One region of the Aquabacterium sp. A08 genome, then DNA from elsewhere that is predicted to be linked to it. Evidence: predicted binding sites of a transcription regulator. Region 1 holds the regulator's gene; the other holds the start of a gene.
What was found. Region 1 encodes HrcA, which represses chaperone genes, less so after heat shock. Its sites were predicted from a motif close to TTAGCACTCNNNNNNNNNGAGTGCTAA; they were not measured.
Positions count from the first base shown of each region.

Region 2: the regulator HrcA is predicted to act here: its motif matches at 1,820-1,846, upstream of groES (co-chaperone GroES).

Region 1 is NZ_JAAQQT010000641.1:23,891-30,347, reverse strand. It holds gene HA630_RS14045 (isoprenylcysteine carboxylmethyltransferase family protein) at 15-467, opposite strand; tRNA gene HA630_RS14040 (tRNA-Ile) at 506-582, opposite strand; gene HA630_RS14035 (diguanylate cyclase domain-containing protein) at 618-2,543, opposite strand; gene hrcA (heat-inducible transcriptional repressor HrcA) at 2,540-3,544, opposite strand; gene HA630_RS14025 (NAD kinase) at 3,581-4,504, shown strand; gene recN (DNA repair protein RecN) at 4,501-6,150, shown strand; gene rapZ (RNase adapter RapZ) at 6,147-6,457, shown strand, end outside.
Region 2 is NZ_JAAQQT010000706.1:31,954-38,410, reverse strand. It holds gene HA630_RS21945 (OmpW family protein) at 72-668, opposite strand; gene HA630_RS21940 (hypothetical protein) at 834-1,706, opposite strand; gene groES (co-chaperone GroES) at 1,911-2,201, shown strand; gene groL (chaperonin GroEL) at 2,243-3,886, shown strand; gene HA630_RS21925 (DUF6279 family lipoprotein) at 3,978-4,844, opposite strand; gene HA630_RS21920 (delta(1)-pyrroline-2-carboxylate reductase family protein) at 4,927-5,853, shown strand; gene HA630_RS21915 (RidA family protein) at 5,880-6,224, shown strand; gene HA630_RS21910 (MarR family winged helix-turn-helix transcriptional regulator) at 6,241-6,457, opposite strand, start outside.

The DNA of each region.
Region 1 (6,457 bases):
CGGTCGGTGGACACTCAAAACACCCCGGGAAACAGGCGCCAGGTGCGCTGGCGGTATGCGGCGTAGGCCGGGTAGCGTGCCAGCAACCAGCGCTCCTCCAGGCGGGCCTTGGCCACCAGCACCGCCACCAGAGCGCCCCACAGCCCCCACGCCAGACCGCTCGCCAGCCAAGCGGCGGCCCCGGCGGCCAGCAGCAAAACGGCGGTGTACATGGGGTGGCGCACCCAGCGGTAGGGGCCATGGCAGACCAGCCGCCCGTCGGGCCGGGGTTCGGGACGGATGTGGAAGTTGCCGGGCGGGTTGACCGCCAAGGTCCACAGACCCAGCGCGGCGGCGCCGCACCACAGCAGCCCCGCTGGCCAGTCCGGGCCCTGCGGCGGGGCCCGAAACAGGCACAAAAGCGTCAACCCGCTCAGCAGGCCGAATTGCAGGGCCACCCAAAGTTGACCGAGTCTGTGGGGGTTCACGGTTCAGCGGTTTCCTGCACGGCGCAAAGCCGAGACACTGGTAGGGCGTGTTGGACTTGAACCAACGACCAAAGGATTATGAGTCCTCTGCTCTGACCAACTGAGCTAACGCCCCGAACCAAGCCGGGCAGTTTAGCAGAGCCCTGCCGCTCAGCCGTCGGGCAGGATGCGGCCTTTGCCGGCCCGTTTGGCCTGGTACATCCAGGCGTCGGCGGTCTTGACCAGGCCCTGGGGCGACTCGCCGCTGCCGGGCAAATACATGGCCACGCCGACGCTGGCCCCCACCTGCGCCAGCGCGCCCGACACCAGCACCGGGCGCTCCAGCTGCGCCAACAGCTTTTGCGCCACCTGGCGGGCCGCCGCCAAGCCGCCGTTGAGTTGCTCCAGCACCACGGTGAACTCGTCGCCGGCCAGGCGCACCACGCTGTCGCTCTGGCGCACCTGGGCGCGCAGGCGGGTCGCCACTTCGCGCAGCACGGCATCGCCGGCGTCGTGGCCCAGGGTGTCGTTCACGGCTTTGAAGCCGTCCAGGTCGATGAACAGCAGCGCCAGTGGCTTGTCTTCGCGGTCGGCGCGGGCCAGCGCCTGGGGCAGCATTTCTTCCAGGGCGCGGCGGTTGAACAGACCCGTCAACGGGTCGATGCGGGCCTCGCGCAGGCGCCGCTCTTCCTCGCGCTTGCGCTCGGAAATGTCGTGCATGAAGGCGCTGAACAGGTGCTGCCCGTCCACCTCCAGCGCGCGGATGCGGAGTTCCAGCGTCAGCTCGCTGCCGTCCTGGCGCACGGCGGGCAGTTCCAGGCGCTGGTCCATCATTTTGGAGCGCCCGGTGCGCAGGTAGCGTTGCAGGCCGGCCAGGTGCGCCTCGCGCAGCGCGGGCGGCACGATCAACTGGGACAGCGGCTGGCCAATGGCCTGGGCCGCGGACCAGCCAAAAATCGCGCTGGCCTGCAGGTTCCAGGCGGTGACGCGGCCGTCCTCGTCCATGCCCACGTAGGCGTCGTTGGCGTGCTCCAGCACCGCGGCCAGTTCGGCCTCGCGGCGGCGCAGATCGCGCGCCGACAGGGTCTGCTGCTCCACCGCCGCCTGCAGTTGCGCGTTGGCCTGCTGCAACTCCTGGGTGCGCTGGGCCACCCGCGCCTCCAGGTCCTGCATGGCCGCGGCCAGCGCGGCCTCGGCGCATTTGCGGGCCCCAATGTCCTTGACGATGACGACGTAGTACTCCAACTGCCCAGCAGCGTTGAACTTCTGGGTCACGTTCTGGTTCACCCACACGGCTTTCCCGTCGGGCCGCAGGTAGCGTTTTTCCAGTTGGTAGTGGTCGGCCTCGCGCCGTTGCAACGCCTCCAGCAGGGGTTCTTCCTGTGCCACGTCGTCGGGGTGGGTCAGGGCACGCAGGGTGGCCTGGCGCACCGCATCGGCGCTGCGGCCCAGCATCTGACACAAGGCGCCGTTGGCGCTGATCCAGCCGCCGTCCGGCGCCACCAGGGCAATGCCGACGGCGGCCAGCTCGAACATGCTGCGGTAGCGGGCCTCGCTGGCCAGCAGCACCGCCTGGGAACGGTCCAGCTGGTCGCGGGCCAACGCCAGGGTCTCGCGCAGCTGCACCTCTTTGCTGACCAGGTCGGCCAGGTCCTGCAAGGCCTGGATGTCGTCGGGGCCGGGGCGGCGCGGCTTGTCGTCGATGGCGCACAAGGTGCCCAGCGCCACCCCGCCGCTGGTGCGGATGGGCACGCCCGCGTAAAAGCGGATGCCGGGGGCGTCGGTCACCAGGGGGTTGTCCAGAAAACGCGGGTCCTGGGTCGCGTCGCCCACCACCAGCGGCGCGGTCTGCAAAATGGCGTGGGCACAGAAGGCCTGGTCGCGCGGGGTTTCGGTCGCGTCCAGCCCCACGCGCGACTTGAACCACTGCCGGTCCCGGTCGATCAGCGAGACCAGGGCGATCGGCACGTTCAGCAAGCGCGCCGCGAGCCGGGTGATGCGGTCCAGGGCGGGTTCGGGCGGGGAATCCAGCAGCGCCAACGCGTGCAGCAGCGCCAGGCGCTCGGCTTCGTCGGGCGGCAGCGGAGCAGCACTCACTTGTTCTGGCTCAGGGCGTTGCTCACCAGTTTGGCGGTGATGTCGACGATCTGGATCATCCGGTCGTAGGGCATGCGCTGCGGCCCGATCACGCCCAGCGTGCCCACCACCTGGCCATCCACTTCATAAGGTGCGCTGACTACCGACAGTTCTTCGTAGGGCACGACCTGGCTTTCGCCGCCGATGAAGATGCGCACGCCCTCGGCCTGGTGCGACACCTCCAGCAGGCGCATGAGCTGGGTCTTCTGCTCGAACAGGTCGAACATCTTGCGCAGGTGGCCCATGTCGTGGGTGAAGTCGCTCACCGACAGCAGGTTGCGCTCGCCGGCCACCACCACGTCGTCCTGGGCGGCCATGGCCTCGGAGCCGGCCTCCACCGCCTTGACCATGAGCGCCGCGATTTCGCCGCGCAGCGCATCGACCTCGGTTTTCAGGCGCTCGCGCACCGCGTCAATGGTCAGGCCCGCGTAGTGGGCGTTGAGGAAATTGGCCGCCTCCTGCAACTGTGTCTGGGTAAAGTCCGACTGGGTGTGGATGACGCGGTTCTGCACCTCGCCGTCGGGCGAGACCAGAATGACCAGCACCCGCCGGTCGGACAGGCTGAGGAATTCGATGTGCCGAAACACCGACGAGCGCTTGGGCGCCATGACCACGCCGACGAACTGCGACAGGCTGGACAGCATGTGCGCCGCCTGGTTGATGACCTGCAGCGGCCGGTCGGCGACCAGGCTGCTGGGCGTGGCCAACTGGTCGCGGCGCACGGTGAGCATGGTGTCCACGAACAGGCGGTAACCGCGCGCGGTGGGGATGCGCCCGGCCGAGGTGTGGGGGCTGGCGATCAGGCCCAGCTCCTCCAGGTCGCTCATCACGTTGCGGATGGTGGCGGGCGACAGGTCCAGCCCGGCCGCGCGCGACAGGGTGCGCGAACCGACGGGTTGACCGTCGGCGATGTATCGCTCGACCAAGGTCTTCAAAAGCAGCTTGGAGCGGTCGTCTAACATTGGCCCATTGTAAAAAGCTTGTGCTGTAATTTGAGCATGAATTTGCCCCCCGCGCCGCCCCCGCCCGCCCCCGCCCGCCCGGGCAGCAGCCGCTTCCGCCACGTGGCCATCGTGGGCAAATACCACGCCGTGGGGTCGCGCGACGCGCTGGAACGCATCGCCCACTTTTTGCACGACCAGGGCTGCGAGGTGGCCATCGAGCACGACACCGCGCACAACACCGGCCTGACGCACTACCACGTGCTCGACGTGGCCGGCATCGGCCGCGAATGCGACTTGGCGCTGGTCATGGGCGGCGACGGCACCATGCTCGGCATCGCGCGGCAACTGGCGCGCCACAAGGTGCCGCTGGTGGGCATCAACCAGGGGCGGCTGGGTTTCATCACCGACATCCCCTTCCTCGACTTTGAAACCCACCTGCAACCCATTTTGCGCGGCCAGTACGAGGAAGACCGGCGCGCGCTGATGCAGGCCGGCGTGCTGCGCGACGGCCGCTACGTGTTCGAGACCATCGCCATGAACGACGTGGTGGTCAACCGCGGCGTCTCGCCCGGCATGGTGGAACTGCGGGTGGAGGTGGACGGCCACTTTGTGGCCAACCAGCGCGCCGACGGGCTGATCATCGCCTCGCCCACCGGCTCCACCGCCTACGCGCTGTCGGCCGGCGGGCCGCTGCTGCACCCGGCCATCGACGGCTGGATCATGGCGCCGATCGCGCCGCACACCCTGTCCAACCGCCCCATCGTGCTGCCGGCCACCGGCGAAATCGCGGTGGAAATCGTCGCCGGCCGCGACGCCAGCGCCCACTTCGACATGCAGACTTTCACCAGCCTGCTGCACGGCGACCGCATCACCGTGCGCCGGTCGGTGCACGAGCTGTGCCTGCTGCACCCGGTGGGCTGGAGCTATTTCGACACATTGCGCAAGAAACTGCACTGGAACGAAGGGGTGGTGACATGAGCTGGCAGCGCATGGTGTTGCGCGATTTCGTCATCGTGCGCGCACTCGACCTGGACCTGCGCCCGGGCTTCACCGTGCTGACCGGCGAAACCGGGGCCGGCAAATCCATCCTGATCGATGCGCTGCAACTGGTGCTGGGTGCCCGCGCCGACGCCGGCGTGGTGCGCGAAGGCGCGGCGCGGTGCGAGATCAGCGCCGAGTTCGAGCCGCGCCCGGCGGTCCTGGCCTGGCTGCAGGACAACGGCTTTGCCGCCGCCCCCGGTGAGCCGCTGCTGCTCAAGCGCAGCATCGACACCCAGGGCCGCAGCCGCGCCTGGATCAACGGGGGTCCGGCCACCGCCGGTCAGCTCAAGGCGCTGGCCGACGCGCTGGTGGACATCCACGGCCAACACGCCTGGCAAAGCCTGACCCGGCCCGACGCGGTGCGCGAGCTGCTGGACCGCTACGCCCAGCTCGACACCCGCCCACTGGCGGCACTGTGGAACGCCTGGCGCCAGGCCCTGCGCACCCTGGAGCAGGCGCGCCAGCAACAGACCACCCTGCAAACCGAGCGCGAACGGCTGCAGTGGCAGATCGGTGAGCTGGACAAGCTCGCGCCCCAGCCCGGCGAGTGGGACGAACTCAACCTGCAGCACGGCCGCCTGGCCCACGCCCAGGGCCTGATCGACGCCGCGCAAGCCGCCCTGCACGCCCTGGACGACGCCGAGCCCAGCGCCAGCGCCCTGGTGCACCGCGCGGTGCAGGCGCTGCAGGAGCAGCAGCACATCGAGCCCCGCTACGCCGAACTGGCCGACACGCTGCAAGCCGCGCTGGCCCAGATCGAAGACGCCTGCCACGACCTGCAACACCACGCCAGCCAGACCGAGCTGGACCCGGCCGCCCTGGAAGCGCTGGACCAGCGCCTGGGGCTGTGGGTATCGCTGGCCCGGCGGCACCGCTGCGCGCCCGACGAGCTGCCGCAGCGGCTGGCCCAATGGCAACAAGCCCTGGCCGAACTCGACCGTCACACCGACCTGGACGCCCTGCAACAGGACGAACGCCGCGCCCACCAGGCGCTGGTCAAGGCCGCGCACACCGTCACCCGGCAGCGCCAGGCCGCGGCGCAGCGGCTGTCGGCTGCCATCACCGAGGCCATGCAAGGCCTGGGCATGGCCGGCGGCCGCTTCGAAGCGCGGCTGCTGCCGCTGGACGAGCCCCAGGCGCACGGCCTGGAAAACGTCGAATTCCTGGTGGCCGGCCACCCGGGCAGCACCCCGCGCCCGGTGGGCAAGGTCGCCTCCGGCGGCGAACTGTCGCGCATCGCACTGGCTATTTCGGTCACCACCAGCCAGCTCGGCGCGGCCCCCACCCTGATTTTTGACGAGGTGGACAGCGGCATCGGCGGCGCGGTGGCCCACACCGTGGGCCGGCTCATGCGCCAGCTGGGCCAGGACCGCCAGGTGCTGGCCGTGACCCACCTGCCCCAGGTGGCCGCCTGCGCCGACCAGCACCTGCGCGTGAGCAAAACCCAGGACGCCGAAGGCACCGCGAGCGCGGTCCAGCCCATCGACCACGACGAGCGGGTGCGCGAACTCGCCCGCATGCTGGGTGGCGACAAGCTCTCCGACACCTCGCTGGCCCATGCGCGCGAGATGATGCAGCCATGACCGCGCCGGCCATGCAGCTCGTGCTCATCACCGGCATGTCGGGCTCGGGCAAGTCGGTGGCGCTGCACGCGCTGGAAGACTCCGGTTTTTACTGCGTGGACAACCTGCCGCCCGAGCTGCTGGAAGCCCTGATCGAAGTAGAACAGGCCCACGGCGCCGAACGCGTGGCCGTGGCCATGGACGTGCGCAGCGCCAAGTCCCTGCCCGATCTGCCGCAACGGCTGCGCCAGATTCAGGCGCGCGGCCAGCCGCTGACCACGCTGTTTCTGGACACCACCACCGAAACCCTGGTGAGGCGCTTTTCCGA
Region 2 (6,457 bases), on a different contig from region 1:
CCCAGGGGGATCGGTGTGGTGGCGCCGTCAACACCACCCAAAAACCGCCACCACCTGGCGGACCAGTGAGGTCAGAACTTCCAGCCCAGACCCACGCCGACCAGCAGTGGATCGACCTTGAAGGTGTCGATCTTGGCGCCCGCATCGGTCACATCGGTCTTGATGAAGACTTTTTTGACGTCGATGTTGAAGTACATGTCTTTGGCCACGGGAATGTCCACGCCCACCTGCAGCGCGCCGCCCCAGCTGTTGCGCTTGATGTCCAGCGGGGCCGGCAGGTTCACCGAGCTGAAGCGGGTGAAGTTGATACCCGCGCCGACATAGGGCTTGAAGCCGGGGGCGTCGAAGTGGTATTGCAGCGTCAGGGTGGGCGGCAGGTGCTTGAGGGTACCGATCGGCGCGCCGCCCAGCGACACGGTCTGCTTTTGCGGCACGGTCAAAATCAGTTCGGCGGCCAGGTTCTTGTTGAAGAAGTAGGTGAAGTCCACCTCGGGCAGCGTCTTGTTGTTGATGGACACGGGCACCGCCGGGTCGCTGTTTTTGTTGGCAGCGTCCAGATGCACCACGCGGGCGCGGACCAGCCAGTCGCCCTCTTTGAAGTCTTGCGCCATGGCGGTGCCGGAAACGAGTGCGGCGCCCACGGCCGCGGCAAGCAGGTATTGGTTCATGGTGTGTGGTGTGTCGTGCAAGGGAACATTCCCTGCCGGCATTGGAAGCCCGCACACCCGGCGCGGGTTTGCGCCACATCAAACCCGGGGGTTAACCCGCGCCGCGCGAACGAAGGGTTTGATCTGCGTCAAACCGCCCCACAGGGGCCGCGGCAGGGCACCGCATCAGGCCGGAGACTTTGTGCGGCGCAACCACAGCCAAGCCAACCAGGGCAGCAGGGCAGCCACCAAAGCAGCGGCAATGGCCACGCCTTCCTGCCACTGCCGGCTGCGGGCCAACTGGTCGCGCACCTCTTGGGCGTTGACCAGCACGCACTGCGGCGCGTACTTCTGCGTTTGGTGTGGCGCCACCCACCAACGCCGCTCCATGGACTTTCCTTGGGCGTGGTGGCGCACGTAGCCGCTTTCACACAGGGCTTGCCAATACGCCTGGCGGTCGCTGGCGTGGTCGGCCATGAAACCCATGATGCCCAGCGGGTGCGTCAGGCACGCGCGGGTGCGGGGGCAGGCGGCGTAGAGCTTGCGCGCCGCCTCGGGTTGGCGAAACAGGTGCGCCCAGGCGCCCAGGGTCTGATCGACCTGGTACTTGAAACCCTCGGGCCGCTGCCGCATGCCGATCAGGTAGTCGGACGACACATGTCCAGCCGGCGTGACGGCCTGCATCCAGCCTGTGGCGTGCGCAGACCGGATGCCTTGATCCACCCACTGGTAACCGCAAGCGCACAGCAGCAGCCAGGCGATGTACCAGAAACCCTTGGTACCCAGCAGGCGCGCAAGGGCCGCGCCGGCACTGCCGGAATGAGTGCCCGCGTGGCCCGCGCCCACCGGCAATTCCCCGGCACGCCAAACGGGGGGCGCCGTGTGCTGGGCCTGCAGGTTTTGGAGGTAGCTGCTGGTTTCCTGGTGCAGGCGCTGCGCGTCCGCCATGGACTGGTGGTTTTGCTGCTGCATGCGGTGGTTCCAGTAGTCCGTGGAACCCACGCTGGATTCGTTCATGCGGTGGCCGTGCTCGGCGGCCTTGTCGTCGTGGTAAGTCACATGCACCTCCCTGTGTTGACCCGGCGGCCATGATAGGGCCCGAGCGTCCACCCCCACGGCCACGGGATTTTTTGACCCCTGGGCCTTGAAAAGGCGTGAGGCCGCCTCTATCATTAGCACTCGCTGGGGTTGAGTGCTAACACTGTGGTGGGCACCCCCCACGATCTGTCCAACACGTTTCTTTTTTACTGAGCAGGAGATCTCATGAAACTTCGTCCCCTCGCCGATCGCGTGATCGTCAAGCGCATGGAAAATGAAACCAAGACCGCTTCGGGCATCGTGATCCCCGACAACGCCGCCGAAAAGCCCGACCAGGGCGAAGTGCTGGCCGTGGGCCCGGGCAAGACGAACGACAAGGGCGAAACCAAGGCCCTGTCCGTGAAAGTGGGCGACCGCGTGCTGTTCGGCAAATACAGTGGCCAGACCGTGAAGGTCGATGGCGACGAACTGCTGGTCATGAAGGAAGACGACCTGTTTGCCGTGGTCGAGAAGTAATTTGCCCCTGTTGCAACCCAAACACTGAAGGAACCTGAAAAATGGCAGCAAAAGACGTAGTGTTCGGCGGCGAAGCCCGCGCCCGCATGGTCGAGGGCGTGAACGTCCTGGCCAACGCCGTGAAAGTGACCCTGGGCCCCAAAGGCCGCAACGTGGTGCTGGAGCGTTCGTTCGGCGCCCCGACCGTGACTAAGGACGGCGTGTCCGTGGCCAAGGAAATCGAGTTGAAGGACAAGCTGCAGAACATGGGCGCCCAGATGGTCAAGGAAGTCGCTTCCAAGACCTCGGACAACGCCGGTGACGGCACCACCACCGCGACCGTGCTGGCCCAGGCCATCGTGCGCGAAGGCATGAAGTACGTGGCCGCCGGCATGAACCCGATGGACCTCAAGCGCGGCATCGACAAGGCCGTGGAAGCCCTGATCGCCGAGCTGAAGAAGGCCTCCAAGCCCACCACCACCTCCAAAGAGATCGCCCAGGTGGGTTCCATCTCCGCCAACTCCGACTCCAGCATCGGCGACATCATCGCCAACGCCATGGACAAAGTGGGCAAGGAAGGCGTGATCACCGTGGAAGACGGCAAATCGCTGCAGAACGAGCTGGATGTCGTGGAAGGCATGCAGTTTGACCGCGGCTACCTGTCGCCCTACTTCATCAACAACCCCGAGAAGCAGGCCGCGCTGCTGGACAACCCCTTCGTGCTGCTGTTCGACAAGAAGATCAGCAACATCCGCGACCTGCTGCCCACGCTGGAAGCCGTGGCCAAGGCCGGCCGTCCGCTGCTGATCATTGCCGAAGACGTGGAAGGCGAAGCCCTGGCGACCCTGGTGGTGAACACCATCCGTGGCATCCTGAAGGTCGTGGCTGTGAAGGCCCCGGGCTTCGGCGACCGCCGCAAGGCCATGCTGGAAGACATCGCCATCCTGACCGGCGGCAAGGTGATCGCTGAAGAAGTGGGCCTGACCCTGGACAAGGTGACCCTGGCCGACCTGGGCCAGGCCAAGCGCGTGGAAATCGGCAAGGAAAACACCACCATCATCGATGGCGCCGGTGCCGCTGCCGACATCGAAGCCCGCGTGAAGCAGATCCGCATCCAGATCGAAGAAGCCACCAGCGACTACGACCGCGAGAAGCTGCAAGAGCGCGTGGCCAAGCTGGCCGGCGGTGTGGCCGTCATCAAGGTCGGTGCCGCCACCGAAGTCGAGATGAAGGAAAAGAAGGCCCGCGTGGAAGACGCGCTGCACGCCACGCGCGCTGCGGTGGAAGAAGGCATTGTGGCCGGCGGTGGCGTGGCCCTGCTGCGCGCCAAGCAATCGGCCGGCACCATCACCGGTGACAACGCCGACCAGCAAGCCGGTATCAGCCTGGTGCTGAAGGCCATCGAAGCGCCGCTGCGCGAGATCGTGGCCAACGCCGGTGGCGAGCCGAGCGTGGTGGTGAACGCCGTGCTGGGTGGCCAGGGCAACTACGGCTTCAACGCCGCCAACGACACCTACGGCGACATGATCGAGATGGGCATTCTGGACCCGACGAAAGTGACCCGCACCGCGCTGCAGAACGCCGCGTCCGTGGCCAGCCTGATGCTGACCACCGAGTGCATGGTGGCCGAGGCCCCGAAGGACGACGCACCGGCCATGCCGGGCGGCATGGGTGACATGGGCGGCATGGGCGGCATGGGCATGTAAGCCCGCCGGCCTGGGCGGCCCCGCGGCCGCCCGGTGCTGCACACACCACCCCGCCGGGAGCGATCCCGGCGGGGTTTTTTTGCGTCTGGGCTCAGCCGCCCAAGGCGGCCAGCGCGGTGAAATCGCTGGCAAAGCCCTGGAGTTTTTGCTGGGCGTGGTGGCGTTGTTCGGGCGTGGTGCGCTGGTGCCATTCGGCCAGGAAGGCGCAGCTGTCGGCCCGCCAGGCGGCCTGCTGGGCCTGTTGCGCCGAGTCGGGCGGCTGCCACCAACGGGCCCAGGCGGCGCGGGCTTCGGCCTCGGCCGGGGCGCCGGCCTGGATGCGGCGCACCGCCTCCAGCAGCACCGCGTGCTGGCGTTCGCGCTCGGCCACGGCACGCTCGGGGTCGAAGGCGCTGCGCTGCAGGCGCTGGCGCAACCAGTCGCGCTGGGCCGGGCTGGTGCGGCCGTACAGCATTTCCAGCCGTTCCACGGCCTTGTCCAGGCGCCGGGGGGCGACCTCGCCGGCGGGCGCCACAAAGTCCGCGCGGAATTCGGCCAGGCGTTCGGCGTGGCGGCCCTGCCAGTGCGCCAGTTGCGCCGGGGTGAGGCCGCCGGCCAGGCGCGCCAGCCACGGCAGGGCCTGGGCGCCGGCCTCGTCGAGCCAGCCGCTCAGGCGGGGCCATTCGGCGCAGACCTGCTGGGCGGTCACGTCGGCCCCGGCCAGGACCTGCCAGCGCGCCAGCGTCTGCGCGTACTGCGGCAGGTGCTGGCGCCGGTGCCAGGCGTGCCATTGGGCCAGGTCGGCCCGCACGGCGGCGGACTGCGTGCGGTCGAGGTTGAGCAGGCCGTCCAGGCGCCAGTGGGCCAGGGTGGGCAGGCGGTTGTAGGCCACCGACACCAGGCTGCAGCCGGCCAGCGTCATGGCCAGCGCAGCGGCCGCCCAGCGGGCGCGGCGCAGCGGCAAGAAACGGAAGGTCATGCCGCCAAGGTTAGCCGGGCTGGGGCCACTGGCGCGGCGGCACGGCCCAAACCCGACCCGCGCGGGCAGGTACAGTGTGGCCATGAGCGCCACCCTGTCCCCCCACGCCACCGCCCAAGCCCTGCCCTACCCTGCGCTGGCCCAGCAGATCGAAGCCGTGCTGCGCGACCCGAGCGTGCGGGTGCCGCCCCGGCTGGTGGAGCGGCTGGCCAACGGCGCCAGCCTGTTCGTGATGCCGGCCCACGACGCACAGGTGGCCATCACCAAACTCATCACCTTTGTGCACGACAACGCCACGCGCGGACTGCCCAGCATCCAGGGCGACATTGTGGTGTTCGACGTGGCCACCGGCAGCCGCCGCGCGCTGCTGGACGGCCCGACGGTGACGGCGCGGCGCACGGCCGCGGTGTCGCTGCTGGCCGCGCAACGGCTGGTCCCCCACCCCGCCGGCCCGCTGCTGATCGTGGGCGCGGGGGTGCAGGGGCGGGCGCACCTGGACGCCTTCCACGCCGGCCTGGGGGTGCGCGAGGTGCGGGTGGCCTCGCGCAGCCGCGCCAGCGCCGATGCGCTGGTGGCGCACGCCCGAGCCTTGGGGCTGCAAGCCCGCGCGGTGGACGACGCCGACGCGGCGCTGGCCGACTGCCCGCTGGTGGTGACCGCCACCAGTGCCCAGGCCGTGGCGCTGCGCGGCACGCCCCGGCCCGACGCCTTCGTGGCCGCCGTGGGCGCCTTCACCCCGCAGATGGTGGAGTGGGCGCCCGGCGTCTGCCAGCACCTGGCGCGCACCGGCACGCTGGTGGTGGACACGCGCGACGCCGACCACGAGGCCGGTGACCTGCTGCAGGCCGGCCTGGACGTGACCGCCCTGCCGTCCCTGGCCGACGTGGTGAACCGCACCCCCGCCTGGCACGGCCCGCGGCCGGGCGGCCCGGTGTTCTTCAAAAGCTGCGGCTGGGCCGGCTGGGACCTGGCCGCCGCCCGTTGCGCCCTCGCCCACGCCGCACCCTGACCCTTTGCATTCGGAGGAAATTGCCCATGGTTCAACGCTTTGACGTCGGTCCGCGCCTGTCGGAAATGGCCATCCACAACGGCACGGTGTACCTCGCCGGCCAGGTGCCAGAGGACGCCGACCTGGACATCGAGGGCCAGACCCGGCAGGTGCTGGCCGCCATCGACGCGCTGCTGGCGCGTGCCGGCACCGACAAGACCCGGCTGCTGATGGTGCAGATTTTCATCGCCGACCTGGCCGACTTCGACGGGCTGAACCGCGCCTGGGACGCCTGGGTGCCGGCCGGCCACACGCCCCCGCGCGCCACGGTGCAGGCGGCGCTGGCCCGCCCCGGCTGGCGGGTGGAAATCGTGGCCACCGCGGCCCTGTAAGCCCCCGCCCGGGGGCTCAGACGATTGGGCGACGCGCCCCACCCTGGCGGCGCTGGGCCCGGGGCAAGGCCGCGTCGTGGGCCGCCACCACCGCCGTGGCCTGGGCCTGCAGGCGGTCGAGCACCCCGTCCAGCCAGTCCACCTCCTCGTCGCTCAGCACGGCCAGCACGTCCTGGTTGATACGGCGCGCCAGCGGCAGCAGCTCGTCGTGGATGCGGCGCCCCTGCGCCGTG